DNA from 4 places in the Roseibium sp. AWQ4_290 genome. Region 4 is predicted to be linked to each of the others. Evidence: predicted binding sites of a transcription regulator. Region 4 holds the regulator's gene; each other region holds the start of a gene.
What was found. Region 4 encodes LexA, which represses DNA repair genes until DNA is damaged. Its sites were predicted from a motif close to TGTTCNNNNTGTGTTCNG; they were not measured.

Region 1 (7,397 bases), on a different contig from region 4:
GCGCAAACGCAGCCGTGTCAGAGGTGTTCGCAGATCATGACTTATGGCAGCCAGCGTGCGGGTGCGCCGTTCCAGAAACTCGTGAATGCGCAATTGCATGCGGTTAAAGGCCTGCGCCGCAATACGCACTTCCTTTGGCCCCTTTTCCTTGACCAGAACCGGGTCTGTTGAGGTTTCACCGAATTTCGACGCCGAACTGGCCAGATCTGCAATCGGTGCTGCGACAGAGCGGGCCGCCCAGACCATCAACGCAATGACAGAAAGTACAAGAAATCCGGTGAAGAGATAAAAGGAAATGCCGAAGACGGGTGGCGGTGGGCCGCGAAAGCCCCATTGTGTCAGAATAAGGTTGCCATCCCTCAGCCGGATATAGAGTTCCGGTGGAGCCCAATTGCCCAGTTCCCGGTAGAATTGGATATGCTCGACCCGCATGCCCAGCAACGTATCCCCCAAGCGGAACGGGCCGGTTTCCCGGGGACCTTTCTCATCAACAGCCTTTTTCAAATCGGATTCGTCAACAAAGCTGATCTTGAGAAACGGATCTTCCTTGCGCAGTTCTTCCAAAACAGCCGCCCGCTGGTCTGCAGGCGTCTCATTGAGCTTGGTCACCGCAATGCTGACCAGGTGACTGTTCATCACCGACAGATTATTTTCGAGCGCAAGCCGAACGAAATGCATGGCGACGGCGCTCGAGATCATCATGATGATACCGGCAAGAACCATGAGTACCATAACCTGGCGCAACATGGTGTCTGGCCAAAAACGCCTAAGCATGCGCCCTTTCGTGGCCATCACGGTGAACAGGCGCAACAAACTCGTATCCGCCGGAGCGCACGGTCCGAATGAACTGATAGAGAGCCCCGCCCGCCTCCAGTTTTGAGCGCAACCGGCTGATCAGAATGTCGATGTTGCGGCCGTTGGACGCCCCGATCTGGCCCATGGTCAGCTCAATCAGCTGGTCCCGGCTCAGCACCCGGCCACTGCGCTCAGCCAGAACCTGAAGCAGGTTGAATTCAGCCGGCGTCAGGGAAATCAGAGCGTATTGGGTGTTCAGAAGGGTTCGGGCCCGGCAGTCCATTTCCCAGCCCTCGAAACACAGTTTGCCGCCAGATACGGGCGCCACATTGCCCGCCAGTTCCACCCGGCGGAACAGGGCCCGCACCCGCGCAATCAGCTCCCGGGGGTTGAAGGGTTTCGGCAGATAGTCATCCGCGCCGACTTCCAGTCCGACCACCCGGTCGATATCCTCGTTTTTCGCAGACACGATGATAATCGGCACCGGGCTGTTCGCCCGCAGGCGGCGGCAGATGCTGATGCCATCCTCCCCGGGCAACATCAGATCCAGCACAATAAGGTCGACCCGGTTACCCGCGAGAAGCCGGTCCATTTCGGACGCATCGCACGCAATGGTAACCTTGAAGTCATTCGAGACGAGATGCCGCTTGATCAGCATCCCGATCTCAGGATCGTCTTCGACGACAAGAATATGGGAGGGTCTAAGCATGGGCGGACCTTATCCGAGATCTTGGGAAAATTTCATCAAGAAATTTACATGGATCGTTTCTGTGTATTTCTAAATTCCTGAATGGAAACGAAGCGAAATCACCACTCCTCACAGGTTAACACGCTATTAACCTACAGGGCGCATTCCTGATTTCAAGACAGTTGCAGAGACCCATTTCAGGAGCAAATCTCATGATGTCAATTGGCTCAATGCCGGTGACTCCGGCCACCGGATCCTCCCCGCGGGACCAGATTGTAAGCACGCTTGAGGAACAGGTTGAATCCGGTGAGATCACTTCGGAAGATTCCGATGCCATGCTCGCCGCACTGGACTCCATGCATGAAGCGCGGATGGCGGCCGGAGAATCGGACGAAAATTCGGGACCGCCGTCGGAAGACGAAATGCAGTCCAATTTCGAAAGCATGCTTTCGGAGCAGGTCGAGGCAGGCACCCTTACGGAAGATCAGGCAGATGAGCTGAGCGCACTATTTGAAAGCGGTGAACTTGCTCCGCCGCCTCCGCCGCCACCACCCGCAGACGCCGCTTCGAGCACGGAGACCGACTCCAGCAGCGATGAGGACACCACAACAAGCACCTCCTCCAGCACGAGCAGCGAACTGACGACAGAAGACCTGATGAGCGCGCTTTTGGAACAGCTCAAGAACAGCTCGGGCTACGACAATTCCGGAAGCACGGCATCGTCCTCAACCGATTCCGTTTTTGCGGATTTTCTGGTCTGACCCTTTTGCGAACACCTGGCTGATTGCCCGTCAAGGCCGGGTCAGACGATCTGCGCCTTATACTTCGGATGCAAAAGTATCGGGCAATAAGCCTGCTCAATTTGACCGTGACACGAAAGCGATGTGCAAAGAGCGTGTCACGGGGCGATGCCGGACATCGTCCAAGACACGCGACACAGTGGAACGCTCTCATGTCGTGGCCTTCGGTGGTTTTTTCAAACCCGCCGGGCTTTGTCACGCCGCTTGCCCGGCCACCCAAGGCCAACCTGGGGCCCATTCCTTACCGGCAAACCTGAAAACCCATCCAAAGGGGTCTTATTTGGTGCGGTAGGTATAAAGCGCCCGGCCCGAAGGGCGGCCTTCAGACAAGCAGCATTTCAGACAGGCCAGACGAACAGGCAGGGCAGATGATCAGGCCGCGCAGACCGTCAGTGCCGCTCGACAAAGCTGTCGATCACCTTCTTGACCCCGGCTTTTTCAAAATCAACGGTCAGCTTGTTGCCTTCAATCGATGTGACCGAGCCATAGCCGAACTTGATGTGGAACACCCGCTCGCCAAGCGCAAATTCTGACGGGGTTTCGCTAACCGACTTGGCCACCAGTTCCCCTTCGATGGTGAGTGGTCCCTGGCGTTTCATGCGGGCGGACTGGTAGCCCTGCCCGCTTTCAGAAAACCCGCCGGATGACTGACGGGCCCGCTGTGCCCGTTGCCAGCCCGGCGTTGAATAGCTGCCTCGTTCAAACGGATCATTGCTGTCAAAGCGCGACGGCCCGTAGCCGCCGCCGCCATACCCCCCGTAATTCGAAGAGGGCTCGGCGATTTCCACGTGATCGGGCGGCAATTCATCCAGAAATCTGGACGGCACTGTTGATTGCCACAGGCCATGAATACGCCTGTTGGAGGCAAAATAGAGCTTGGCCCGTTTCTTGGCCCGGGTGATGCCCACATAGGCAAGCCTGCGCTCCTCCTCCAACCCGGCCCGGCCGCTTTCATCCAGCGATCTTTGATGGGGGAACAGCCCCTCTTCCCAGCCAGGCAGAAACACCGTGTCAAATTCCAGCCCCTTGGCCGAATGAAGGGTCATGATCGACACTGCATCGCTGGCATCCGCGCTGTCCCGGTCCATCACCAGGGCGATGTGCTCCAGGAAACCGGCCATGGATTCAAAGTCCTCCATGGAGCGGATCAGTTCCTTCAGGTTGTCCAGACGGCCCGGCGCTTCTGCGGACCGGTCCAGCCGCCACATTTCCGTATAGCCGCTTTCATCCAGAATGATTTCGGCGAGCTCGGTGTGTTTGAGTTGCTCCAGCTGGCGCCGCCAGCGGGAAAAATTGTCCAGAACCGTTTTCAGTGAATTCCGTGGTTTCGGCTTCAGTTCTTCCGTATCAACCAGCTGCTGGGCCGCCTGCATGAGGGGAATACGCTCCGCCCGGGCCAGACCATGAACCAGTTTCAGCGTGGCATCCCCCAGGCCCCGTTTCGGCGTGTTCACAATCCGCTCAAAGGCCAGATCATCGGCCGGCTGGCAGACACATCTGAAATAGGCCAGCGCATCCCGGATCTCCATCCGTTCATAAAAGCGCGGTCCGCCAATCACCCGGTAATTCAGCCCGAGCGTGATGAAACGCTCTTCAAATTCGCGCATCTGGAACGACGCGCGCACAAGCACCGCCATCTCATTGAGCGTATGACCATGGGTCTGCTGCGCCTCGATCTCATCGCCGATCATACGGGCCTCCTCTTCGGAGTCCCAAACGGAGGCAACGGAGACAAGATCGTGATCAGGCTCTTCAAAATCCGTGAACAGCGTTTTGCCCAAACGGCCCTCATTGAAGGAAATCAAATGAGAAGCCGCGGCCAGAATATGACTGGTGGAGCGGTAGTTCCGCTCCAGACGGATGACAGTTGCGCCTTTGAAGTCGTGCTCAAAGCGCAGGATGTTGTCGACTTCCGCCCCGCGCCATCCATAAATCGACTGGTCGTCATCGCCCACACAGCAGACATTCGGATTGCCCTGGGCCAAAAGCCGCAGCCACAGATACTGCGCAATATTGGTGTCCTGATACTCATCCACCAGCATGTAGCGGAAGCGGCTCTGATAGTCGGCCAGAACATCAGGGCGGGACTTGAACAGAGTGATCACATGGAGCAGCAGATCGCCGAAATCGGCCGCATTCAGGATCGACAGGCGCTCCTGATATTCCTGATAAAGCCACCGCCCCTTGCCATTGCCAAAGGCCCGCGCTTCGCCTTCGGGCACCTGATCGGGCGTCAGGGCCCGGTTCTTCCAGCCGTCCAGAATCCCGGCAAAGGTCTTTGCGGTCCAGCGCTTGTCGTCGAGCCCTTCCGCCTGGATGATCTGCTTGAGCAAACGAATCTGGTCATCCGTGTCCAGAATGGAAAAACTGGATTTGAGGCCAACCAGTTCGGCATGTTTGCGCAGAATTTTGACACAGATGGAGTGGAACGTGCCAAGCCAGGCCATGCCCTCCACATTGCCGCCGACAAAGCCCGCAATCCGTTCCTTCATCTCCCGCGCCGCCTTGTTGGTGAAGGTGACGGCAAGAATGCCGGAGGGCCGCGCAAGCCCGCTGGCAAGAATATGTGCAATGCGTGTGGTCAGAACCCGGGTCTTGCCGGTGCCTGCCCCGGCCAGAACCAGGACCGGGCCTTCGGTCGTCTCCACCGCCAGGCGCTGTTCCGGATTAAGGCCGGTCAGATAGTCCGGCGCGCGCCGGGCTGCCATGGCCCGGGCTGCGATCCCACCTTCCGGGCGCGCAGGCGCAAGCGCCGGGTCCCGCCGGGTGCCCACGGGCTGGAAGGGATCGTCAAAGGGATCATCATACCCGTCCGGGTCTGCCATGGCGTGAAAGTCCAGTAACGTAACTTTAAATCAAGAGAACAATATAGCAACAAACCGGCTGTGGCGAGAGCGCGCACAGGCAAATGGTGGGGACAAGACGTCTCAAACCGGGATGAACGTGCCTTTCTTCCCCAAGGGCGGCCAGGCAGACAGCACCACACACACATGTGAAGGCCGGCGCCTCCTTGAACCCCGCGCCCCTTTTCAGGAACTGGGGACTTCAGGAGGTTGGCACAAGTGCCTTGCCGAGTTGGAGCAACGGTGTGTTGCCCATCGGCATCCTCACGCTGACACGGACTTTTGACAGACCGCGCCAGAACCATCCGTCAAAGGAGAAGAGCGCGGCCCCTAGGCCGCCTCATCATCGCGCACTTCCTCCAGGAAGGTGTTGACTGCTTCTGAGAGGTTGATCGCCACCTGGCTAAGCTGACCGGCCGAGTTGCTCAAGACCTCCGATCTCTGGCGCGTCTGGTCAATGGAGCCGGAGACACCCGCCACATTGGTGGCCGCCGCTGTCGCACCGTCGGAGGCAAAAGTGATGGACTGGGTGATTTCCCCGGTCGCCGCGTTCTGCTCATCGACCGACACGGAAATCGTGTCGCTGACGGAGCGGACCTCGTCGATGCGCTCCACGATTGAGCGGATCGCAGTGACCGATTTCTGCGTCGAGCTCTGAACCTCAGAAATCTGGCTGGAGATCTTGTCCGTTGCCTTGGCGGTCTGGTTCGAGAGTTCCTTGACCTCCGCCGCCACGACAGCAAAGCCCTTTCCGGCCTCCCCTGCCCGCGCGGCTTCAATGGTAGCGTTTAGCGCCAACAGATTGGTCTGTTCGGCAATCGCCCGGATCATCTCGACGACTTCACCGATCTTGTCAGCAGTTTCCGCCAGAATGGACACATCCCTGTCAGCAGCCATGGCCGTGTCGGCTGCCACCGCGGAGATCTCCGTCGCCGAACTGGCCTGACGGGAAATTTCACCGATAGAAACCGACAGCTCCGCTGCAGCCGAGGCGACCATCTGCACGTTGGTGGTCGCTTCCTCGGTGGCGGAACTGGCCGCCTGGGCGCTTTCATCCGCATGCAGAGCGATCTTGACCAGATCAACCGCATTGGCACGGACATCTTCGGCTTCCGCGTTCAACTGCTCCTGGATCGCGGAAACCGAGGTTTCGAAATGATTGATGGCGTTTTCCAACTGGGCCCGGCGCTGACGGCGGAGGGCCCGCCCGGATTCCGCTTCCTCTTCCAGCTCTTTCTGATACGCCAGTTTGGTACGGAAGACTTCGGCAGCACGCGCTATATCGCCAATTTCATCCGGACGGTCCGTATCGGCCACGCTCACCCTCAGATCACCTTCTGCAAGCGCCGTGATCGCGTCACGCTGCCGGCTCAGGGTCCGGGTGATGGCAAGCACCTGAGTGGCCACAACGGCAACACCAATCAGTGTCAGACCAATGGCAATCGCCGAAAGCCAGAAAATTTCGGTCCGCAAGCGGCTTGTATCCGCATCGGCGGCCGCTTCTGCCCGGTGGATCAGCTTGTCTGAGAACTGCTTCATCAGGTTCAGGCGCTTGGTGGCGATTGCGAACCAGTCGCTGCCCTGAATCCCTCCGGCGTCTCCCGTTTCAGGAAGCGCGTGAATAAGCTTGCGCCAGGCCAGAGCCTGGTCCACATCTGCGCCCTTGACCATGCTCTTGAACATAGCTTTCTGGTCGGCAGTGGCGACAGACGTAAATTCCTTCAGGAAGGCTGCCTCCCCCCCATAATGGGTGATCACCTTCTTAAACGTCGCCAGATTGACCGTGCCGGTTCCATTGAATTCATTAAGCAGCGCAGCCCCATTGGCGCGCTCCAGCCCGCCGGATTCCATGGCTTCCACAATGGTCAGATAGGGTAGGAGCTCGACTGTGATCTCCCGGGACGGGCTGGCTTCCGTGGTCAGGCCGATCACGTGGATCAGTTCGTGCACTTCGTGAGTGTAGGATTTCAGAACGTCGGCGACGGCAAAAGTCCGTGCATCAATTGCCTTCCGGAAGCTGGCGGTCTGGTGAACCGCCTTGGCCACGTTCTGAAGATCGCTCAGCAAGGCTTCATCGTTCAGATCAAGGCTCGCCAGATGGTCATCAAAGAGTTTGAGGGCCGCATCAGACTTCGGCCGCTGCGCCATCAGTTTTGCCTGAACGTCCGGATTGTAACCGGACTTGATCAGACTGACGCTCATGCCCCGTTCTTTTTGCAATTCATGCACCAGGTTGCCTGCGTCTTCCGCAATCCTGGTCATGGGCTGCAT
Region 2 (7,397 bases), on a different contig from region 4:
GAGCACATCCGCCTTGTAATTCAGGTAGCGCGGAGCGGACACCTTGACTTTGGCCGCTTTCTGGCGGAGCTGTTCTGCACGCAGCTGTTCCTGCTGAATTCGTTGCCGTTCCGGATTGAACAGACGTTGAAAAAAGCCCTGAGCAGACGCCGGACCGGCCATAGACGCGCAGATTCCTCCCGCCAGCACTGTCACCATGAGACAGGCTTTCAGGGATGTGCCAGCAGCCCATTGCAGCTGTTCCACTTTGCCGGTCTTGCGGGTGGCATCTGACCGTGTTTCTTGTTTCATATTGTTCGCCTGCATCGCGTAACCCTAAAAAGTCGCGGCCCCGGTAACCGGTTCGACGTGTCAGTAACACTGTCCGGGCGCGGAACCGCCAGCCCACTCTCCTTAAAATTGTCCCGAATCCTGAACGGGTCCGGTTCAACTTTGTCCGCGATGTGTAGCGCTGGAACCCGGTAAAATTAAGCCGGTGCAGCAATTCCGTCCGCGAACCGCAAACTGATTGTTACTATATCAGGATTGATGAAGGGGTTAAGGGCAAGGCTCATACACATATTTTGAAATCAAATCGGTGTGACGAATATGTCGCGTGCCTCTTGTCTGTTGCGTTGAAATCTTAGAATTTCTAACCGCAAGTGGCCGATCCGAGTGAACGCAATTTGCTCCAGGACCCGGGCGCATCGGCGGCAGTCGGCGTATTTCTGGCAGCGCCGCTTAAGGTGCGGAAGCCGGGTTTTTCCCGGCTCCCTTGGCCTCCACGACCAAAGTTTGCGGTCAGAACGGAATTTCGTCGTCCATGGGGCCGGCACCGCCGCCACCGCCACTGCCGAAGCCGCCGCCTCCAGATCCGCCGCCATAGCCGCCTCCGCCGCCGGAGCCGCCACCATAGCTTCCGCCGCCACCGCCGCCGAAGCCGCCGCCACCTTGGCTGTCATTGCCATAATCCGGCAATCCGCCCCCGGACTGGCCGCCTTCGCCACGGCCATCCAGCATGGTCAGATTCGAATTGAATCCCTGCAGAACGATTTCGGTGGAATACCGGTCCTGCCCGGACTGGTCCTGCCATTTACGGGTCTGCAGCTGGCCTTCAAGATAGACCTTCGAGCCCTTGCGCAAATACTGCTCGGCCACCTTGCACAGACCTTCATTGAAGATCACCACCCGATGCCATTCGGTTTTTTCCCGGCGTTCGCCAGAATTGCGGTCCCGCCAGCTTTCGGAGGTAGCAATGCGCAGATTGGCGATCGGCCGGCCGTCCTGTGTCCGGCGGACTTCCGGGTCGGCCCCGAGATTGCCGACCAAAATAACTTTGTTGACGCTGCCCGCCATCCTGCACTCCTGTTTGTTATGGCTTGTCCAGTTTCCGGTGCGGTCTGAAACCTTCTGCCGGGTAGTCTGAGCCTTTATAGCGGCTAGAAACCAGAACCGTAGCGGTCCGCCAAGCGCCGTGCCTTCATTTTTGTTCCCAAGAACCCATTTTCCACAAGGCAAGCCCTCTCCGCCACACCAGATTGACCGTGCCTCCCGGCCTGTTCTGAGGCAGCTTGCGGTTCCGTCCTCTTTTTCGCATCTTGTACTTGTTTTGTTCTTATCATTTCTGTAAACAGGTTTCAATTGCATCTCAGTTTTCATGGTGTTTCTCAACGGCCACGTCTTCCTCTACTGGATGTTGCCCGGTTCGGTGCTATATCGAGAAACGGTTTCAAGCACCGGCAGAGCTGTACTGGGACCAAGGCAAACGAATTGGCGGGCCGCTTAGGGCGGCCCAGACGGCAGGAACCACAAGCATGTCGACAACTGGCGGCGACCGGACAGACGAAACCTGGAAAAACGACCCGACGAAAATGATCAGCATTCGAGGGGCCCGGGAGCATAATCTCAAAGGTGTTGACCTTGACCTGCCGCGCGACCGGTTGATCGTCATGACCGGTCTGTCCGGTTCGGGCAAATCCTCACTCGCCTTCGACACGGTCTATGCGGAAGGCCAGCGCCGCTATGTGGAGAGCCTCTCCGCCTACGCCCGGCAATTCCTGGAAATGATGCAAAAGCCCGATGTGGACCAAATCGACGGTCTGTCCCCGGCCATTTCCATCGAGCAGAAGACAACGTCCCGCAATCCCAGATCGACGGTCGGCACGGTGACCGAGATTTACGACTATATGCGGCTGCTGTTTGCGCGGGTTGGGATTCCCTATTCCCCCGCCACGGGTCTGCCAATCGAAAGCCAGACGGTCAGTCAGATGGTCGACCGCGTAATGGAGCTGGAAGAAGGCACGCGCCTTTATCTGCTCGCACCGATGGTGCGCGGCCGCAAAGGCGAATACCGCAAGGAACTTGCGGAACTGATGAAAAAGGGCTTCCAGCGGGTCAAAATCGACGGAACGTTTCACGAGATTTCCGAAGCCCCTGCTCTCGACAAGAAATTCAAGCACGACATCGATGTGGTCGTGGACCGGATCGTCGTGCGCGAGGACATCTCCGGCCGGTTGGCCGATTCTCTGGAAACAGCCCTGAAGCTGGCAGACGGCATTGCGGTTGCCGAATTTGCAGACAAGACGGATGCCAAGGGGGATCCGGAAAGGCTGATTTTTTCCGAAAAATTCGCCTGCCCGGTTTCCGGGTTCACCATTCCGGAAATTGAACCGCGCCTATTTTCCTTCAACAACCCCTTTGGCGCCTGCCCGACCTGTGACGGGCTTGGCACAACGCTGGCCTTTGAAGAAGATCTCGTGGTCCCCGACCACTCCCTGTCCTTGCGCGAAGGGGCGGTCCTGCCCTGGGCCAAAACCGGCTCCACCTCGCCCTATTATTCGCAGACCCTGGAAGCGCTCTGCACCCATTTCAAGGTCGCCATGTCGACCCCTTGGAAGGATCTTCCCCAGGAAGTTCAAAATGCGGTTCTGCATGGCACCGGCAAGACCAAGGTTGAATTCGTCTATGATGACGGAGTGCGCAGTTACAGGACCGAAAAAGCCTTTGAAGGAGTGATCGGAAACATTGAACGCCGCTGGCGGGAGACCGAATCCACCTGGGTGCGCGAAGAACTGGCCCGGTTCCAGTCTGACCATGCCTGCCCGGCCTGCGGCGGGTTCCGGTTAAAACCCGAAGCCCTGGCAGTTAAGATTGCCAGCAAGCACATCGGTGAAATCACCGAATTGTCTATCCGCGAGGCGCGGGACTGGTTCGATGGCCTTCCGGCCCAGCTGAATGACAAACAGTCGGAAATCGCCGGGCGGATCTTGAAAGAAATCCGAGAACGGCTGAAGTTCCTGAACGATGTCGGCCTGGATTATCTGACCCTGTCCCGCTCCTCTGGCACTCTTTCAGGCGGCGAAAGCCAGCGCATCCGGCTCGCCTCGCAGATCGGCTCCGGCCTGACCGGCGTGCTTTATGTGCTGGACGAGCCGTCCATCGGGCTGCATCAGCGCGACAATGCCCGGCTTCTGGAAACGCTGAAACATTTGCGCGACCTAGGCAACACGGTGATCGTTGTCGAGCATGACGAAGACGCGGTTCTGACAGCCGACTATGTCGTGGATGTCGGCCCGGGCGCCGGGGTCCATGGCGGTGAGGTGGTGGCCAAGGGCACGCCCCCGGAGATCATGGCCAATCCGAAGTCTCTTACCGGCGAATATCTGTCCGGTGCCCGCACAATTGACCGTGCGGATGGACGGCGCAAGATCAACAAGAAACGGCAATTGTCCGTCCGCGGCGCCCGCGGTAACAATTTGAAGAACGTGGACGTGGATGTACCTCTCAGCACCTTCACATGCGTTACGGGCGTTTCCGGCGGCGGCAAGTCGACCTTCCTGATCGACACACTTTACAAGGCAGCAGCCCGCAGGCTGAACGGTGCCCGGGACAATCCTGCCCCCCATGATCGAATCGACGGGCTGGAAGTGCTGGACAAGGTGATTGATATCGACCAGTCACCCATCGGCCGCACCCCGCGCTCCAATCCGGCAACGTATACGGGCGCCTTTACACCGATCCGGGAATGGTTCGCCGGCATGCCCGAGGCGAAAGCGCGCGGCTATCAACCGGGCCGCTTTTCCTTCAACGTGAAGGGAGGCCGCTGCGAGGCCTGCCAGGGCGACGGAGTGATCAAGATCGAGATGCACTTCCTGCCGGATGTCTATGTCACTTGCGATGTCTGCAAGGGCAAACGCTACAACCGGGAGACACTGGAGGTCCAGTTCAAGGGCAAGTCAATCGCTGATGTTCTCGATATGACCGTAGAAGAAGCCGCCGGATTCTTCTCGGCGGTTCCGGCTGTGCGGGACAAGATGGAAACACTCGCGCGCGTGGGCCTCGGTTATATCAAGGTTGGCCAGCAGGCCACCACGTTGTCCGGCGGTGAAGCGCAGCGGGTGAAGCTTGCCAAAGAGCTGTCGAAGCGCTCCACCGGACGGACGCTCTATATTCTGGATGAGCCGACCACTGGGCTCCATTTCCACGATGTTGCCAAATTGCTCGATGTGCTGCACGAGCTGGTGGATCAGGGCAACACGGTTCTGGTGATCGAGCACAATCTCGAAGTCATCAAAACGGCGGACTGGATTATCGACCTTGGGCCGGAAGGCGGAGATGGGGGCGGTACCATCGTTGCCACCGGCCGTCCGGAAGATGTTGCCGAGACCCCGGAAAGCTATACTGGCCAGTTCTTGAAAGAGGTGATGCACCGCCGGCCGCAGCGCCGCCCGGATGCGGCTGAATAAGCGGATTGCGCTCTGCGTTCTGATATGCCGCCTCCACAGCCCCCATAGGCGTGTGGTGGCAGCACCGCAGCAGGCGAGCCGGGGCGGCCCGCAACTGCCTTAAAAGGCCTTTCATGAAGTTTTTTTCTTGTGAAGAAATGCCTGTGTGCATTGCACACAGGATTCTGCACTTGAAAAACGTCTCTTTTTTGGCCGATTTCCGCCGCTTTACGATTCTTTGTTTTGCATTGCACAAATTGCATGTCTGTCATGCGAAGTTCGCACTTCTTTTATTTTAGAGGGTGAATTATATATTTCTCAACAACGACGCAGCCAACAAAGCGCCGCGCTCTTAAAGGAATAAGAAAATGTTAGACACTGTGCGCAAAAAGTACAGCAACTGGGTGAATTATCGCCGTGCGGTTGACGAATTGTCCCGCCTCTCAAATCGCGAACTGCAGGATCTCGGCATCTACCGCAGTGATATCAAGTTCGTGGCCCGCCGTTCAGTGAACGGCTAAGAAATTCAGATCGCGTCCGAGGGCACCCTCCTCCCAGCCTAAGGACGTGTGACACGCGGGGCATCCTCCTCCCAGTCCCGCCACGTCGAAACGACGCCCGCCAGTACCTCCTCCCACTGGCGGGCGTTCGTTTGTCCGGCTCCAGGCTTTCCTTGATCTTCGCCTGACAGGCTCCTGTCTTTGGACCGCCCCAAATCCCGCCTCTTTATTCTCGGAACCTGGCCTGCGCGCTCCGGCCTTGTCCATACCCGTTTTTTGCAGATGCGAAGTCAGTTGCCTTCAGCTATGCTCAAAATGAGTAACAGCCCGGTAAATACTGCATTAACCCTTTGATGTGATGCATTTTCTGCATATCTGCCGCGCGATTTCCCCTCTACCTCGCAGTGCACAATTTTCCTATCTTGCTTCCTGTAAGAGATGAATGGGCCAGACACCGATCCGCGGTGCTATGGCCATGAGAGAGCTAGAAGGCCTAAAATCATGATCGACTCTGTTGTTCGCAAATTCAACAACTGGAAGCGCTTTCGTCAGACCTATGACGAGCTGTCCAGCCTGACCAACCGCGAACTCGACGACTTGGGCATTGCCCGCGCCGACATTGCCCGCTACGCACGTCAGGCAATAAAGTAATAAAAGTTTCGCAGCTGGCAGACGCCTCCTCCCAGTCTTTCAGCTGCATCTCCTTCTGACTAAGTGCAGAGGGTTTTAAAAAGCGTCTGCCGGTTCTCCTCCCTCCGGCGGGCGCTTTTCTTTTGTATTCAGGCTACAGCCTCTATCGTAAACCGGGTTTCATTCGCCAGGCTCCCACGCCGTCCGGTCATGGGTTTTGGACCCGCAATTCTGCGGGCAACGGCCGCAAATTGTTGCAGCCTATGGGCTTTGCCTGTAATCAGGATCACAGATAGACAGGCCGGATTTGCTGCTTTTTAGCAGCTCATTAGAGGGCCGGCTTCAACTTCAAGGAACAAGAATGAGCCCGATCCACGTAATCGGCGGCGGCCTTGCCGGGTCTGAAGCTGCCTGGCAAATCGCCCAGGCGGGACTGGATGTTGTCCTGCATGAAATGCGGCCCGTGCGCAGCACAGAGGCCCACCAGGGTGAGGGACTGGCGGAACTCGTCTGTTCGAACTCTTTCCGTTCCGATGATTCGGAGCAAAACGCGGTCGGGCTGATCCACCATGAACTGCGCCAGCTCGGATCCCTGATCATGGCCTGCGCCGATGCCCACCAAGTTCCCGCCGGCAGCGCGCTGGCCGTGGACAGGGACGGGTTCTCCGAGGCGGTCACAAATGCGCTCGCAAACCATCCACACATCACCATTGCGCGTGGAGAAGTTGCCGGGCTGCCGCCATCGGACTGGGACAGGGTGATTGTTGCCACCGGCCCCCTCACCTCACCGGCCTTGTCAGCAGCAGTCCTGGACGTCAGCGGCGAAGATGCACTTGCATTTTTTGATGCAATTGCCCCGATCGTGCATTTCGAGAGCGTCGATCTGTCAAAGGCCTGGTTCCAGTCCCGCTATGACAAGGTCGGTCCCGGAGGAACCGGCAAGGACTATCTGAACTGCCCCATGGACAAGGAGCAATACGAAGCCTTTATCGATGCGCTTCTGGCTGGAGAGACCGCAGACTTCAAGGAATGGGAAGCCAACACGCCCTATTTCGATGGCTGTCTGCCGATCGAAATCATGGCCGCGCGCGGCCGGGAAACCCTGCGCCATGGTCCGATGAAACCGATGGGCCTGACCAATGCGCACAACCCGGACGTCAAGGCCTATGCAGTCGTCCAGCTGCGTCAGGACAACGCTCTGGGCACGCTCTACAATATGGTCGGATTTCAGACCAAACTGAAATACGGCGCTCAGGCCGATATTTTCCGGATGATCCCGGGACTTGAAGCCGCGCAATTCGCCCGGCTTGGCGGTCTGCACCGCAATACGTTCCTGAACTCCCCGAAGGTGCTGGACGGGTCCTTGCGTCTGAAAGCCGATCCACGCCTTCGCTTTGCCGGGCAGATCACGGGCTGCGAGGGCTATGTGGAGTCGGCCAGCGTGGGGTGTCTGGCCGGTCTGTTCTCTGTCATGGAGGCCCGTCAGCAAAACATCGTGCCTCCGCCGGACACAACGGCGATGGGTGCGCTGCTGGGTCATATCACCGGCGGGCATATTTCCCGG
Region 3 (7,397 bases), on a different contig from region 4:
CATTCCAGACCCCAGCGGTTGCTGGGAAGCCAGGCATAATGAACTGCAAAATCGGCGGACTTGCCGAAGTCAAGCGACAGGCTGTCGACGGCAATACCGGCCACATCCGCCTCATCCATCAGCATTTGCACCGCTTCCAGATGAAAGCCGGGGAAATGCATCACGCCGTCCGCATCCGCATTGCGGAATTTCTCCGTGGCCACATGGGCGTCCCAGCCGGAATTCATGGCCACACAGGCGCCCTTGGGAATGTCGCCATTTGCGGCAATCCAGGCTTTCAGGTCGTCCGGGGTCACTTGCGCATCGGCGCTCTCGGCGGCTCTCGCCTTGACGTCGACAATGCAGAGCGGTGCGACAAGGTTGGCCACCGGGATTTCGGCAACCGAATGGCCATCAGCGGAAAAATGCAACGGCGCATCCAGATGGGTGCCCGTATGTTCATTGATCCGCATGTCGAACAGATTGTAGCCGTCCTTGGCAAATTCGGTCAGCTGCTCGGCAAAGAATTGCTGCCCTCCAGCAAAGGTCGGAAAGCCGTCATGGAGCTCGTGGGTCATGTCCGTGACTGTTGACGGAACCTCGGCAAGGGCCGGCAGGGCCCCGGAGACCGACGCGCCGGCAGCAACTCCGGCACTGACCGCAGCCGCTTTAAAAAAGTCCCGCCAGGATAACATCCGCTCTTTGACAGAGTTCAAAACACAAAGATCACACATGACACCACTCTCTCTCGTTGTTTTCAAGAGAATGCTGCCAAGGGACTTCCAAAAAGGCCAGTCGAAAAGTTGATCAATCGCCGTCATCTTGTGCCGGGAAAACAGTCAGAGACTAGCGTCTACCCGAGTGCTTTGATGCCTGTGGCTTTCATATGGAGGCACTCTGGTTTTTCTTTTGCGTTGAACACTCTGAATTTCAGTCGGCGGAACACAAATCCGGTGAACCGCACGGGGCTATAGGCCTGGTTCAGATGACCCGGAGATCCGGCTGATTTTTCCCGGCAAGGGCGGAGCGCGGCGTGATGACGCTTTCCAGAAGCTTGGTCAGGTGCTCTTCCAGATAATCGACAATCGGCGAGCGGGCCTTGGACGGGGTGTAGATGGCAAGCTCTGCAGAGGGCAGGGCCGGGAATCCGTCCTGATCGCGCAGGAGCCGGAAGCCGTCCAGAATGGCGCCGGAGGGCAGGCAGCAGACACCGGCACCCGAAGTGACGGCCACCTGGGCAGCGGCAACGCTTGTTGTGGTGATACGCTCGTACCAGTGGCGGCCGGAGCTGGCGAGGGCCCGGAAAGCAAGCTCACGGAATGGGCAAGGCTCGGGAAACAGGATCAGAGGCAGCGGGTCCGTCAGGGCGCAGTCATCGCTGATGGCCCAATGGAGCTGCTCCTCCACGATCCCGGCGGGTTCCGGTTTGCCCTGGGGCACAAGGGCGATCGCCAGATTGATCTCGTTCTGGGACAGCATCTCGTGCAGGGTTGCGCTGTCGGCCACCGTCATTTCCAGTTTGACGTTGGGATGGATGCGCACGAAGTTGCAGAAAATCGATTGAAGCTGGCCGGTTGCGAACCATTCCGGCAGGCCGACATGCACCGTGCCTGTCAATTCGGGGGCGGACAGGCGTAGCCGGGCTTCCTCATGTGATTTCAGGATTTCCGTGGCATGCTGATACAAAATTCGTCCGGCGGGGGTCAGGTTCATGGTGCGCGCAGTGCGCTCAATCAGGGGCTTGCCGACCCGTTCTTCCAGGCGCCGAAGCTGGGTGCTGACACAAGGCTGGGTGCGGTTCAACTTCCCGCCTGCATGGGTCACATTGCCAGCTTCCGCTACGGCGACAAAGGCTTCCAGCAACTCAATGTTGAAACGGCCGATTGTCATTCTGTGTCATCCCGCTTTCAGGCCGGATCCTGATCAGATCTGGCGGGTTTTCCCAAGGGGTGATCGCCTTGGTCGCGAGCATAACGTTCTATTATGAAGTTGTTCAATTATAAATTTTATGCACCTGCCATAGTCCCGTAAACCGTGAAGTCCCGCCATCAGAATGGGTTCCCGAAATGAGTCTTGCGTTTCCTGTCAGTCAGTCAGAACCAGAGCGTGTGGCCGCAGCCACATTGTCGCTTGAAGCCAGGGTGCACCGGTCCCTTGCCTCCCATACCGAATTCAGCCTCGACCGCATCGTCACTCAGGACAACCGGGTCAAATATGCAGCCGATGGGGAGCCAGGTGAAGACACCGGCCACCTGGACGAGGTTTTCCAGCTCATGCGGGAGTTGAACGAGGTGGGCGTTGCCTCTGACACGCTCGGCCGGTTGCGTCCGCAGGGAATGTCCTTCAAGGATGCGCTGGACCGCATCTGCGCAAAGATTGCCTCAGAAGCCGCCGGACAACCCCTGATCTATGTTGAACTGGGGCCGGAACCGGTCAAAACCGGTGTCATCGTGAAAACCCTTCAGGCCCTCGGGGTCAGGATCGAGCGCTATATCGCCGTGGACATCAACCCCATGTCGGTGGCGCATATGCGCACGGCGCTGGAAGAGCTTCTGCCCGGAACGCCGCTGCAATTCGTCACCTGTTCCTTTGAAGAGTTCCGTCTCAGCGATGTGGCTGGGCCGGGGCGCGGCAGCGGTGCCCCGGCGGCAGTGATCACCATGCTCGGCTTTCAGGAAGGCAATGACGATCCCTTCGTCGTGAATGAATGGCTGCAACAGATCGCCCGGCCCGGCGATCTGCTCCTTTCGGAAAGCCAGCTCTATACTGAACATCACCGTGACCGGATTCCGGCCTTTTATTCCCACCGGGCCATGCAGCGCTTCTCAAGGATTGCCTTTGAACAGGCAGTGGACAGCAGCCTGCCCACCCTAAACCGCTTCTTCGTGCTGCCGGTTCCGTTTGCGGGCGGGGAGACGGCGCAAGTGGCGATCCTCGGAGAGGAATTTTCAACCACAACCAAAACAAGAGCCTTGCACGTCTCCAACTTCTGCCTGAAACTCACTCTCGACCAATATCGCCGTTACAGAGAGCAAGGTGGATCTTTCACGATTGCCGGTGAGACCTTTACCGATGACGAGACACTTCACTTCCAGCTCTCCCGCCGGGCATGAAGCGGCCCGGAAAGCCCGGGGCCTCACGGTCGCGGGTCTGGCCATTGTCGCGGCAACCTATGGGCTGGCCCGCTATTGTTTTGGTCTGTTCCTGCCCGAGATCCGGCTGGAATTCGGTCTGTCTACGGAAACGGTTGGCCTGATTGCGGGCCTGTCCTATGCCGGATATCTGCTGGCCACATTTCTGGGCTCCGGCCTGTCAACCTGGTTCGGCCCGAGGCTGCCCATTCTGCTCGGCGGTCTGGCGGCTGCCACCGGTATGGCCATCATTGCAGCCGCGCCCGATCCCTGGACCCTTGCTGTTGGTGTTTTTCTGGCGGGCACCAGCCCGGGGCTCGCCTATCCACCCTTCTCCGATGTGATTGTGCGGCACACGGAACCGCACCGCCAGAACGCCATCTATGCCTGGATCAATTCCGGCACGGGCTTTGGGGTGGCGCTGGCCGGGCCGCTGGCGCTGTTTGCCGGGGAAGACTGGCGGTTGGCCTGGTTCGTCTTTGCCGGGCTCGCCCTGCTAATCACCTTTTGCAATCTGTGGACCTTGCCCCGGCAGGGGCTTCGGGCCTCCAATGCCAGAGCGGCCCTGTCGCCCCGCTTTCTGTTGCAAACGGCGGCCAGGCCCCTGTTTGTGGCCGCCTTTCTGTTCGGGATCTTTTCTGCCGTCTACTGGACCTATGCGGTGGAACTTCTACTGGCGCTGACCGGCAACGGGCGCGACGCCATTTTGTTCTGGATCGTGCTCGGCATGGCCGGGGTCACCGGATGTTTCGCCGGCGGCCTGGTCAACCGCTGGGGTCTGACTACCACCTATTGGGTTCTGGCTCTTGTCGTCGGCTCGGCAATCGCCACATTGCCGCTTCTGATCGGCATTGCTTATGGCATTTATGTTTCCGCCGCCTTTTTCGGCTCCGGCTTCATCGTCATGACCGCCGTTTTTGGCATGTGGAGCATGCGCATTTTCCGGGATGCCCCATCCATCGGTTTCGGCCTGACATTTTTCCTGATTTCGCTTGGCCAGGCGGTCGGCCCTGTTGTGGGCGGGTTTGCCATTCCGGTTCTGGGCCATACGATGCTGTTTGCCGGCTCGGGCCTATTGTGCTGCGGGATGGCGGTCCTGCGGCCGCCTGCGCAGGGGATCACCTTAAGGAATACATAACAGCGAATTATGATGTCGCAGAGCGGCATAACCGCAATCGTCTGGTTTTTGCCTCAAAACGCAGGCATCATAACAGCACGTTATAGTAGTAAAGTGTGAACATGCCGATGATCGTTTCCAAGCTGCAGACGGAGGAGCGCCAGCTCGATACAGAGCTGTGCCGCGCCATGTTTGAAAAAGACCCGGACAAGATGATTGCGCTCCTGTCGGACTGGCTTGAGCTGAACGGCTTGACCATAAGCGCGGATTTTCAGATCCCGGCCTATCTGGAACAGGTTTTGGTGGCGGCTTCCCAGAACAGCGAAACGGCCAGCGCGTTCCGCGTTTTCGCCTCCTGAGCAGTCTGATTGTCATGAAGGGTTTGAAGATGTCGCGTCTTCAATACCATCTCCCGGAACTGCGGGCCGGTTGAGAAGCTCCCGGTCAGACAAGGCCTTGACATAGGCAAATTTGTTCCATTTTTGTTCTTGATTCTCCCGCATCACTATGGTTCCCTTCCTGGCGCAACTGCAGCAAATCAGGTGCCTGCCGCTGTCTGGAATCAGAGATTTCAACGCAAAAGACGAAACAATTTGAATCCGGATGAACGCGACACGCTCCCAAGGGTGAGGACAGGCTATGGTCTCTCGGGTCACGACGGTTGCCTTTCAGGGCATCGAGGCGGTGCCGGTGGATGTTCAGGTCCATGTCGGTCCGGGCATGGTGGCCTTTACCATTGTGGGCCTACCCGACAAGGCGGTGGCCGAAAGCCGGGAGCGGGTGCGGGCCGCCCTCTCTGCCTCCGGGCTGGCGTTGCCCGCCAAACGGGTCACCGTCAATCTGGCTCCGGCCGATCTGCCCAAGGAAGGGTCCCATTACGATCTGCCCATTGCGCTTGGGGTGATGGCCGCTATCGGCGCCCTGCCGGGGGACTTTCTGGAGGGGTACGTGGTGCTGGGAGAGCTGGCCCTGGATGGCACACTGGCACCTGTCGCCGGTGTCCTGCCTGCGGCCATGGGCGCCAACGGGCTCGGCAAGGGCTTGGTCTGTCCGGAGGCCAGTGGCAGCGAAGCCGCCTGGGCCGATCCGGACATGGACATTCTGGCCCCCCGTTCGCTGATCCAGCTGGCCAACCATGTCAAGGGCACGCAGATCCTCAGCCGCCCGGCGGCAAAGCTTCAGGGCAATACCGGGCCGTTGCCCGATCTGGCCGAGGTCAAGGGCCAGGAAAGCGCCCGCCGGGCGCTGGAAATCGCAGCGGCCGGAGGCCACAACCTGCTTATGACCGGACCTCCCGGCTCGGGCAAATCCATGCTTGCAAGCCGCCTGCCCTCCATCCTGCCGCCGCTGACCCCGCGCGAGCTTCTGGAAGTTTCCATGATCGCCTCGCTGGCTGGCGAATTGGCAGAAGGCAAGCTCACCGACCGGCGGCCTTTCCGGGCGCCGCACCATTCCGCCTCCATGGCCGCCCTTGTGGGCGGCGGGCTGCGCGCCCGGCCCGGTGAAGTGTCTCTGGCCCATCACGGCGTACTGTTTCTGGATGAGCTGCCGGAATTCAACCCGCAAGTGCTCGACAGTCTGCGCCAGCCCCTGGAAACCGGCGAAGCGGTGATCGCCCGGGCCAATCACCGGGTCACCTATCCGGCGCGCATTCAATTGATCGCGGCCATGAACCCCTGCCGCTGCGGTCATGCGGGCGAGCCGGGCCACCAGTGCCGGAGGGGTGAGCGCTGCGCCGCGGACTATCAGGCCCGGGTCTCCGGGCCCTTTCTGGACCGGATCGATCTGCGCATCGATGTTCCGGCCGTCACCGCCACCGATCTGATCGGCCCGGCAGAGGCGGAACCGTCTGCGGCTGTGGCTGCACGGGTGGCCGAGGCGCGGCGCCTGCAGGAAGACCGTTTCTTGAACCTGGGTCTGCTCTGCCGCACCAATGCCCAGGCCCCTGCCGCTGCCGTGGAGGCCATGGCTCAGCCGGACGCTTTGGGTCTGGCGTTCCTGCGCGATGCAGCTGAAAAGCTGCGCCTCAGCGCCCGGGGCTATCACCGGGTTCTCAAACTGGCCCGCACGCTGGCGGATCTGGATGCGAAGGATCAGGTCGGCCGGATTCACCTTGCCGAAGCCCTCAGCTACCGGGGCCGGGATGTGTCAAGGCAGGCGGCGTGACAGCACTCCTTGAACAAAGGGGCGGGAAAGGCCGCCGGTCCAGCCGGTGGTGAGACCCTGTCAGGTGCGGGACGGCGCTTTCTGGAGGCTGCATTTGGCATGGCCTTGAAGATCAAGGGACGCAAGCGTCCCGGAGCGTTCATAAAGATACCCCTGGGCCATGTGGCCGCCGAGCTCCCGCATGATCCTGGCCTGCTCGTCCGTTTCCACCCCTTCCACGACAACATCAAGGTTCAGGGCCTGGCCAAGCTTGATCATTGCGGCTGCAATGGTCCGGGTCTCCGGGTTGCCGGTCACGTCCTGGGTGAAGGACCTGTCGATCTTGAGCGTGTGAAACGGCAGGCGGCTGAGGGTCAGCATATTGGAATAGCCGATGCCGAAATCGTCAATCGCAAAGCGGAACCCGTGTTGGCCAAGCGTGCTCATGATTTCCCGCGCCGCTTGAATGTCCCGGATGAGGGCCTGTTCGGTAACTTCAAACTTGACCTGTTGCGGGGCGACGTTCAGGCGCTGGCAGCTTGCCACAATATAGTCCGCAAGGTGGGGGCCCCGGAGATTTTGCTCCGCCAGATTGAAGACAGAGCGAATCAGACCCATGTCTCAAAGACCTATTGTCCGGCAGAGTTCACATGAGGAGAGACCCCGATGCTCGTGACCACCACCAACACCGTTCAGGGCAAGGATCTGGACTATAAGGGCCTTGTCACCGGGGAGGCCATTCTCGGCGCGAACCTGTTCAAGGACCTGTTCGCCGGAATTCGCGATATCGTTGGAGGCCGTTCCGGCGCATATGAGGAAGAGCTGGCTAAGGCGCGCACCATTGCAATCAACGAAATGTGTCAGCAGGCACAGGCCATGGGGGCAAATGCGGTGATCGGCGTGGATCTTGACTATGAAACCGTGGGCCAGAATGGCTCCATGCTGATGGTCAGTGCCACTGGAACGGCGGTTATTGTCCGCTGAGGCCGCCGGTGACGGAAGCCCGGCGGCAAGGCGCTGCCTCA
Region 4 (7,397 bases):
AACTCCAACCAGATGGTGGAAGTCATGCTGGCCGCGTTCCGGCTTGGAGCGGTCTGGGTCCCCTGCAATTTCCGTCAGGCCCCGGGGGAAACCGCCTATGCCAGCCAGAAGGCAGAAGCGGATGTCTTCATCTTCGATGCCCGCTTTGAAGCACAAGCCAACGCTGTCTCCGCTGAAAGGCCTCAGCTCAAGGGCTCTCTTTCCATAGGACCAGGCGCCCCCGCCCCGTCCTATGAATCCCTGATCGACCGCTATTTGGGACAAACAGCCGGAAATACAGCCGTTGAGCATGATGATCCGTGCTGGCTGTTTTTCACATCTGGGTCAACCGGCCGTCCAAAAGCTGTCGTGCTGACACACGGCCAGATCGGATTTGTCACGGTCAATTATCTCGCAGATCTTCTGCCCGGCACAACCGAGCAGGACGCATCCCTTGTTATCGCACCGCTCTCCCACGGAGCGGGCCTGCAGCTGATCGCCCAGCTCCCGGCAGCCTCTTCCCATGTCCTGATGCCGCGCGGCGGGTTCACCCCGGCGGCGGCTTTCGAGCTCATCGGGAAACACCGGATCAGCAATCTCTTCACGGTTCCGACCATTGTCAAACGGCTGGTGGAAGACCCGGCTGCCGATGACTTCGACCATTCCAGCCTGCGCCATGTCATCTATGCGGGCGCCCCCATGTACCGGGAAGACCAGAAAAAGGCACTTGCCAGGCTGGGGCCGGTGCTTGTGCAATATTACGGCCTAGGCGAAGTGACCGGCAACATCACTGTTCTGCGCCCTCAGGACCATTTCGCCGAAGATGGTCCGTCTAGCCGCATCGGCACCTGCGGCACCGAACGCACCGGCATCGAAATCAGCATTCAGGACGAGGCGGGAAACCATCTTGGCCCAGGCGAAACCGGAGAGGTCTGCGTGATAGGCGCCGCCGTCTGTTCCGGCTATCTGGACGATGAGGCCGCCAATGCAAAATCCTTCCGCAATGGCTGGTTCCGCACCGGCGACCTCGGCCATATGGACGAGCAGCGCTACCTCTACCTGACCGGGCGGGCCTCGGACATGTATATTTCCGGCGGCTCGAATGTCTATCCGAAGGAGATCGAGGAAATTCTTCTCACCCATCCGGCGATCTCGGAAGTGGCCATTCTCGGAATTCCCGATCCGCATTGGGGAGAGACCGGCCTTGCCGTCTGTGTGGCGCAGACCGGGCAGCAGGTTCAAGATGCGGAGCTGACAGAGTTTCTGACCGGCAAGATCTCCCGATACAAGATGCCCGCGCGCTATCTCTTTGTGGATGCGATGCCGACCAGCGCCTATGGCAAAGTCACGAAGAAACTGGTTCGGGACGTCCTGACCAGCCGGGGCCTGATATGAGACGGCCAGCACCGTCAGCCCTTGCCGATATCCGCCATCCGGGCCCTGCCGCGGCCGACAGGCGCCCCTTTGCGCTCTGCGACGCCATTCCGATAGCGGTTCCCGTGCCCGCCGGCACACCGCTCCTGACCAATCTTGGCGCGTGGGCTGCTGCGTCCGGCTTTTCCTCCGCCGTTCTGGATCTGTCCGGCCTCCCCCTCTCGGCCTTCGACTACGTCATGCCCGACCGGGCCATCGACGACCGGCACGCCGCCTGGTACAGCGACACCCACCACTCCGCCGCTGCTGTCCTTGAGGAGGCTGTCGCCATCCTGGGTTGGAAGGACGGGAGCTGGTTCGCCCATATTCACGGCTTCTGGCAGGACGGGAACAAGCAACGCCTCGGCCACCTGCTGCCCCACACGCTGACGGCCACGCAGGACATCACAGTCTCCGGCTGGGGCCTCAGGGGCGCGCGGTTCGAGGCGGAGCTGGACCCGGAAACCGAATTCACGCTGTTCCGGACCAGGACAGAGGACAGCGCCTCCCCGCGGCCAACGCATAATGCACTGATCACGACCCTCGCCCCGTTTGAGGACCTGTCCACCAGCATCGAAAGCCTGGCAGCCACACTTGGCCCTGGCCCCTATTGCGTTTACGGCCTCGGCAGCCTTGCCGGAGCCCGGTTCACCGACAGCGCGCCCATGACAGGCCTGATTTCCGAAATCCTGTTGCGCCCGGGAGCTGGAGCGGAAAAAGGAACACCGCCCGCTGTCCCGGTCCGCTGCGCGGACCTGACCGGTGCTCTCTTTGAGGGTATACTTGTCCCCGGCGGCGCGCCGACGCTGGTAACGTGCGAGCTGCTGATCGTCAGGGAGAACGGATGACCCCGACTTGAAACGCCGGTTTCCAAAGCGCACAAGTGTACGCACCGGACTTAAATGGCACGGGCCGAATTTCATCGGCACCAGAAAGTCTTGTCCGGGAAAACGCGGGATTTCGCGGTTCTAATTTTCAGGAGCAGCTGGTTTTCAATCCGGACTTCTATAAAACGTAGAAATAGGGAAAAGACGTTGAAGCATGGAAACCTTGCGGGGCATTTCCAAAGCAAGACAGTCCTTCTGGATTATTCGTTCCGTGGCATGCGTAGCATACGGTTTTCAAGACTGTATCCGGGTCGTTGTCAGTGTCATCTTTAAAAATTTTCGAATAAGTTTGTCCGTTGTTCGGACAACCAAGTTTTAGGAAGTCTGGGCAGCTTCGTGCAGGTGTATGCGGCTACACAACATCTATTGCAATCAGACAACACAACAGCACCCCATGACCAAATCTCTGCGCCGCCGACGCAGACTATTCTGTAGTGAAGAATTGAGCCAGCGGAGCAAAACGGGGCCAATTGCCCGATGAATGCAAAAGTTCCCGATTTTCAGTCCGGAGCACCATTCATCGTACGGTTGAGTTTTGTCATGCCGCCCAGCCAGCAATCAATACGGCCAAAAGTGCAACTGCCAGTGCCGTTTTACTCTGACAGATCCACAAGTGGCCCGGCAGAACAGTAAGAGAACATTTACGCTTGCGGAACACAATGAGAACAGGTAATGTGTTCTTGATTTGTACCAGAACCTTCTCATGGTCAAGGAATGCCGATATGCTGACGCGCAAGCAGTATGAACTGCTCATGTTCATTCATGAAAGACTGAAAGAAACCGGTGTTCCGCCGTCCTTTGATGAAATGAAGGACGCTCTCGACCTCAGGTCGAAGTCCGGTATTCACCGGCTGATCACGGCTCTGGAAGAACGCGGCTTCATCCGCCGCCTGCCGAACCGGGCCCGCGCCATGGAAGTGGTCCGGCTGCCGGATTCCATTGCACCGGGCCTCGGCGCCCCCCGCCAGCGTGGCAGCTTTTCCCCCGAAGTCATCGAAGGGTCTCTTGGCAAGGCGGAACCGGCTCGCCCTGCACCGGAGCCTGAAGTGGCGGGAACGGAGATTCCGGTCATGGGGCGCATTGCCGCCGGGGTGCCGATCGAAGCGATCCAGACCCACAGCCATTCCATCACAGTGCCGCCGGAACTTCTCGGCAAGGGCGAACATTATGCTCTGGAAGTGCGCGGCGATTCCATGATCGAGGCCGGTATTCTGGACGGCGACACCGTGCTGATCCGCCGTACGGAAAGCGCCGATAGCGGCGATATCGTGGTAGCGCTGGTGGATGATGAAGAGGCCACCTTGAAGCGGCTGCGCAAGAAAGGCGCCTCAATTGCCCTGGAAGCTGCCAATCCCGCTTACGAAACCCGCATTTTCGGCCCCGGCCGGGTGCGTGTTCAAGGACGGCTTGTCGCCCTCTTCCGCCAATATTGACCGTTTAGCCACCTCCCTGGCGCAGGCTGGTACGCGTCACCTCCCCCGCCCGGTTCCACGGACGGGGCTCCTTTTGAAGCGCAAACTGGATGTCCGTGACAGCCAGCACCCGTGTTTTCAGCGCATTGGGGGCAGATGCCTGATCCTCTCTTTCCCGTTTCCGGGTTCCCTGCCCTTCCGGCACAGCCTCTTCCATGGCCGGGGAAGCGGCGCGCGCCAGCCAGATCGAAACAGCACCGCGCGCATGGCGCAGGGATTTGTCAATCACAAGGGGAGCAGAACAGGATTTGGGCGCAATCAGATCGCTCACGATCAAATCAGCCCATCGGCAATCCATTTCAAATGCCTCAGGCCTCTTTGTGAGAGCCAGTTTGAGAGGCCTGTGCTCGAAGCCGTCAGGCACGTGCGCCCCGGCCACTTGATAAGCGCGTATCACGCAGCCGCCGGGATCACAGGCGATTTGAGGCGCTTTCATCCTGCGCGATTTAATTTCGCCCTCTGGAACTCCCTCCGTCTGAAACCAGATATCACCAGCAAAACTGTCCCGGCGGGCAAACCAGCGCAAATCCCCAATCCGGTCCCGGGCTGCGAGCTTGTTTCCGGAAGCGGCAATCTGGATGTCCGGCGGCCGGCTGACCTGCACAAGCACCAGGCCAAGGATCAGGGGCCCAAAGGCCAGGCTGCGCCACCGGCCCGGCAGCAGCAGCACGCCGAACAGGGCAGCTGAAAAAGCCAGCATCTCCGGCAGACCAATCCGGCCAATGGCGCCTGCAGCTCCACTAAGATCAGACACGAAGCCCGCCACATCAAGAAGCAACCTGACACCAAAGGCCATAAGGCTGAGGGGCACAGAGGCCAAGCCAAACGGCATCAGAACAAGCGACAGAACCCCCATGGGCATGACCAGCAAGGTGAAGATCGGCATGCCGAGCACGTTTCCCAGAAGCCCCAGGGGGGCTATGCGCCCAAAATGATGGGCGGCAATGATCCCGGTTGCCAGTCCGGCCACCAGCGCTGTGACAGCCAGCCCCAACGACCAGCGCAGGGTAGACCGGGCAAGCTGCAGCAAAGGCCTGCCCCCATTGTGGGTCTGGCGAATCAGCGGATCCGGTCGGTTCCGCCAGAGCTCGTAAACCGCCACGAGGCAGATCACCGCGGCAAAGGACATTTGAAAACCTGGAAAAAGCAGCCTCTCAGGCGCCAGACCCAGCAGGAAAAGCGCAGCCAGCGCGACACTGCGCAAGGTTAGCCCCCGGCGGCCGGTCAGAACGCCCAGAAAGACGAGACCGATCATCAAAAACGACCGCTGGGTAGCAATCGATGCCCCGGACAGAACCAGATAAAAGACCGCTGCCGCCAGCGCCAGCACTGCGGCGATCTTGTGAATTGGCCAGCGCAGGGCAACTGGCGGGAAAAGGGCCAGAAGAAAAAGCACCGCGCCATAGGTGCCACCAGCAAAGAGCGCCATATGCAATCCCGAAATTGCAAGAATATGGGCAAGCCCCGCCGCGCGAAGGTTCTCTTCCTGCGGATCCGAAATACCGCTCCTGTCGCCCACAAGCAGCGCCACAACAAGACCCGCCTCCGGCCTGCCCCCCAGGATTTTTGTGATCCTGTTTGCAAACCAGCTGCGCATCTCCCCGACAACGGCGGTTAGACGCAGCCCCGCAGGCAGGGATTGCGCCTCCAGAACCTCCGGCACGCCAAAACTGAACCCGGTAGCCCCGATCTGCGAAAAATAGGCCCGGAGGGAAAAGTCATATCCTCCCGGCACAACCGGCCCAGCCGGAGGAAACAGACGGGCTTTGAGACGGACCAAAGTTCCGGTTCGCGCCGGGCTCGCTGCCGGTATCCGGACCCTTACCTTTTTCGGAAAGACGACCGCCCCGGACGATTTGCCGTTGACAGACGTCACCTCAAGCACAACCCGCACTCCAGAGGCCCGCGTTTCACGGGAGACAACGGTCCCTGTGAGCGTCGCAATCATGGGTTCTCCAAGGCGCGGCGCTGCGACAAAGGCTGTCCGCACGGCTCCGCTGGTCGCACCGGCCAGAAAAGACACAAGCAGCACCATAATAGGCCCAAGCCCCCGTGTGCGTTGCATTTTGAATGCCGCAAGACACGCCAGGGCGAGGACACCCGCAAGCGCGGGCCAGAAGGGTTCTTGAGGCAGTCCCATATAGACCGCTATGCCGGCCGCGAAGGCAAAAGCGGTCCAGAGCAGCCCACGCTCCTGCCAATAAGAACCGGACTGGGCCGGCCGTTTCGCCGTAAAACGCGCGAGCCAAATCCACAGATCGGCACCGGGATCAGCTGCCTTGCCAGTGGCCGTCTCTTTCTGGCGCGCACCTGCAGCTACAGACGTATGAGCTTTCGGCGTCCCGGAAAGACTTTTGAGGTCTTCGTGCGGTGCGTTCTCGTCCGCCACTGCTCCGCTCCCCTTCAGCCTGGCTTCGAAAAACCGACAAGCCTATTTAGCCGCGCCAAAGCCTGTGATAAGACCGCGCCACACACGCAGTGCGCCCCGCGCGCTCACCTTATTGATGAGATTTTCAAAAAAAGCACCATGGCACAAGAGATCGTCACGCGCTTCGCACCGTCCCCGACCGGGTTCCTTCACATTGGGGGCGCCCGCACGGCCCTGTTCAACTGGCTGTTCGCCAAACATCATGGCGGCAAGATGCTGCTCCGGATCGAGGACACCGATCGGGCCCGCTCGACCCAGGAGGCCGTGGACGCTTTGGTCGATGGCCTCACCTGGCTTGGCCTTGACTGGGACGGCGACGCGATTTCCCAGTATTCGCGTGCCGGTCGCCACAAGGAAGCGGTGGAGCAGATGCTGGCTAATGGCACCGCCTACCGATGCTACTCGACCCCCGAAGAGGTCGAGGCGATGCGGGAAAAGGCCCGCGCTGAAGGCCGCCCGCCCCGCTATGACGGCACCTGGCGCGACCGGCCAGCCTCAGAAGCGCCGGACGGAATCGATCCGGTGATCCGCCTCAAGGCTCCCCAGGACGGCGAAACGGTCGTTGAGGATCTGGTGCAGGGCCGCGTGGTCATTCCGAACAAGGATCTCGACGATCTTGTGCTCATGCGCTCGGACGGAACCCCCACCTACATGTTGGCAGTTGTCGTGGATGACCATGACATGGGTATCACTCACATTATCCGCGGCGTCGATCATCTGACCAATGCGGCCCGTCAAACACTGATCTTTCAGGCCCTGGGCTGGACCGTACCCGCCATGGCCCATATTCCATTGATCCATGGCCCGGACGGGGCCAAGCTTTCAAAGCGCCATGGGGCCACAGGCGCCGAAGCCTACCGCGTCATGGGGTATCTGCCGCAGGCGATGCGCAACTACCTTGCGCGCCTCGGCTGGAGCCACGGGGATGAAGAAATCATGGCACTGGACGACATGATCCGCTGGTTCGGGATGGACGCTGTCGGCCAGTCCGCCGCCCGCTTTGATTTCAAGAAGCTGGAAAACCTGAACGGGCATTATATGCGCGCAACACCGGATACGGAGCTTCTGGACCATTGGAGGGTCTATCTCCAGCATGCTGAAGATGGCGCTGCCGTACTGGACTGGATGGCGCTGGAGGCCAACCGGGCCACCGCCCTTGCTGCGTTGCCCGGATTGAAAGAACGTGCCAAGACGCTGGTTGAATTGACAGAAAGCGCT

Region 1: ACXAH0_RS01380 (UvrD-helicase domain-containing protein) is a predicted target of LexA. The motif match lies at 5,143-5,160, and genes of this name have one in related genera.
Region 2: uvrA (excinuclease ABC subunit UvrA) is a predicted target of LexA. The motif match lies at 1,579-1,596, and genes of this name have one in related genera.
Region 3: ACXAH0_RS14415 (YifB family Mg chelatase-like AAA ATPase) is a predicted target of LexA. The motif match lies at 4,700-4,717, and genes of this name have one in related genera.

Annotation. Positions count from the first base shown of each region.
Region 1 covers NZ_JBSWYG010000001.1:301,171-308,567, forward strand. Annotated here, with positions in the region: gene ACXAH0_RS01365 (HAMP domain-containing sensor histidine kinase) at 1-747, opposite strand, end outside; gene ACXAH0_RS01370 (response regulator) at 767-1,504, opposite strand; gene ACXAH0_RS01375 (hypothetical protein) at 1,696-2,244, shown strand; gene ACXAH0_RS01380 (UvrD-helicase domain-containing protein) at 2,673-5,108, opposite strand; gene ACXAH0_RS01385 (methyl-accepting chemotaxis protein) at 5,457-7,397, opposite strand, start outside.
Region 2 covers NZ_JBSWYG010000022.1:44,116-51,512, forward strand. Annotated here, with positions in the region: gene ACXAH0_RS20450 (L,D-transpeptidase family protein) at 1-198, opposite strand, end outside; gene ACXAH0_RS20455 (single-stranded DNA-binding protein) at 781-1,335, opposite strand; gene uvrA (excinuclease ABC subunit UvrA) at 1,794-4,724, shown strand; gene ACXAH0_RS20465 (DUF1127 domain-containing protein) at 5,072-5,224, shown strand; gene ACXAH0_RS20470 (DUF1127 domain-containing protein) at 5,705-5,854, shown strand; gene trmFO (methylenetetrahydrofolate--tRNA-(uracil(54)-C(5))-methyltransferase (FADH(2)-oxidizing) TrmFO) at 6,195-7,397, shown strand, end outside.
Region 3 covers NZ_JBSWYG010000013.1:62,799-70,195, reverse strand. Annotated here, with positions in the region: gene ACXAH0_RS14440 (cyclase family protein) at 1-713, opposite strand, end outside; gene ACXAH0_RS14435 (LysR family transcriptional regulator) at 961-1,869, opposite strand; gene ACXAH0_RS14430 (hypothetical protein) at 2,046-3,092, shown strand; gene ACXAH0_RS14425 (MFS transporter) at 3,052-4,248, shown strand; gene ACXAH0_RS14420 (hypothetical protein) at 4,350-4,586, shown strand; gene ACXAH0_RS14415 (YifB family Mg chelatase-like AAA ATPase) at 4,867-6,393, shown strand; gene ACXAH0_RS14410 (EAL domain-containing protein) at 6,454-6,990, opposite strand; gene ACXAH0_RS14405 (heavy metal-binding domain-containing protein) at 7,039-7,356, shown strand.
Region 4 covers NZ_JBSWYG010000002.1:303,088-310,484, reverse strand. Annotated here, with positions in the region: gene ACXAH0_RS03625 (acyl-CoA synthetase) at 1-1,374, shown strand, start outside; gene ACXAH0_RS03620 (hypothetical protein) at 1,371-2,240, shown strand; gene lexA (transcriptional repressor LexA) at 3,002-3,712, shown strand; gene ACXAH0_RS03610 (ComEC/Rec2 family competence protein) at 3,717-6,140, opposite strand; gene gltX (glutamate--tRNA ligase) at 6,279-7,397, shown strand, end outside.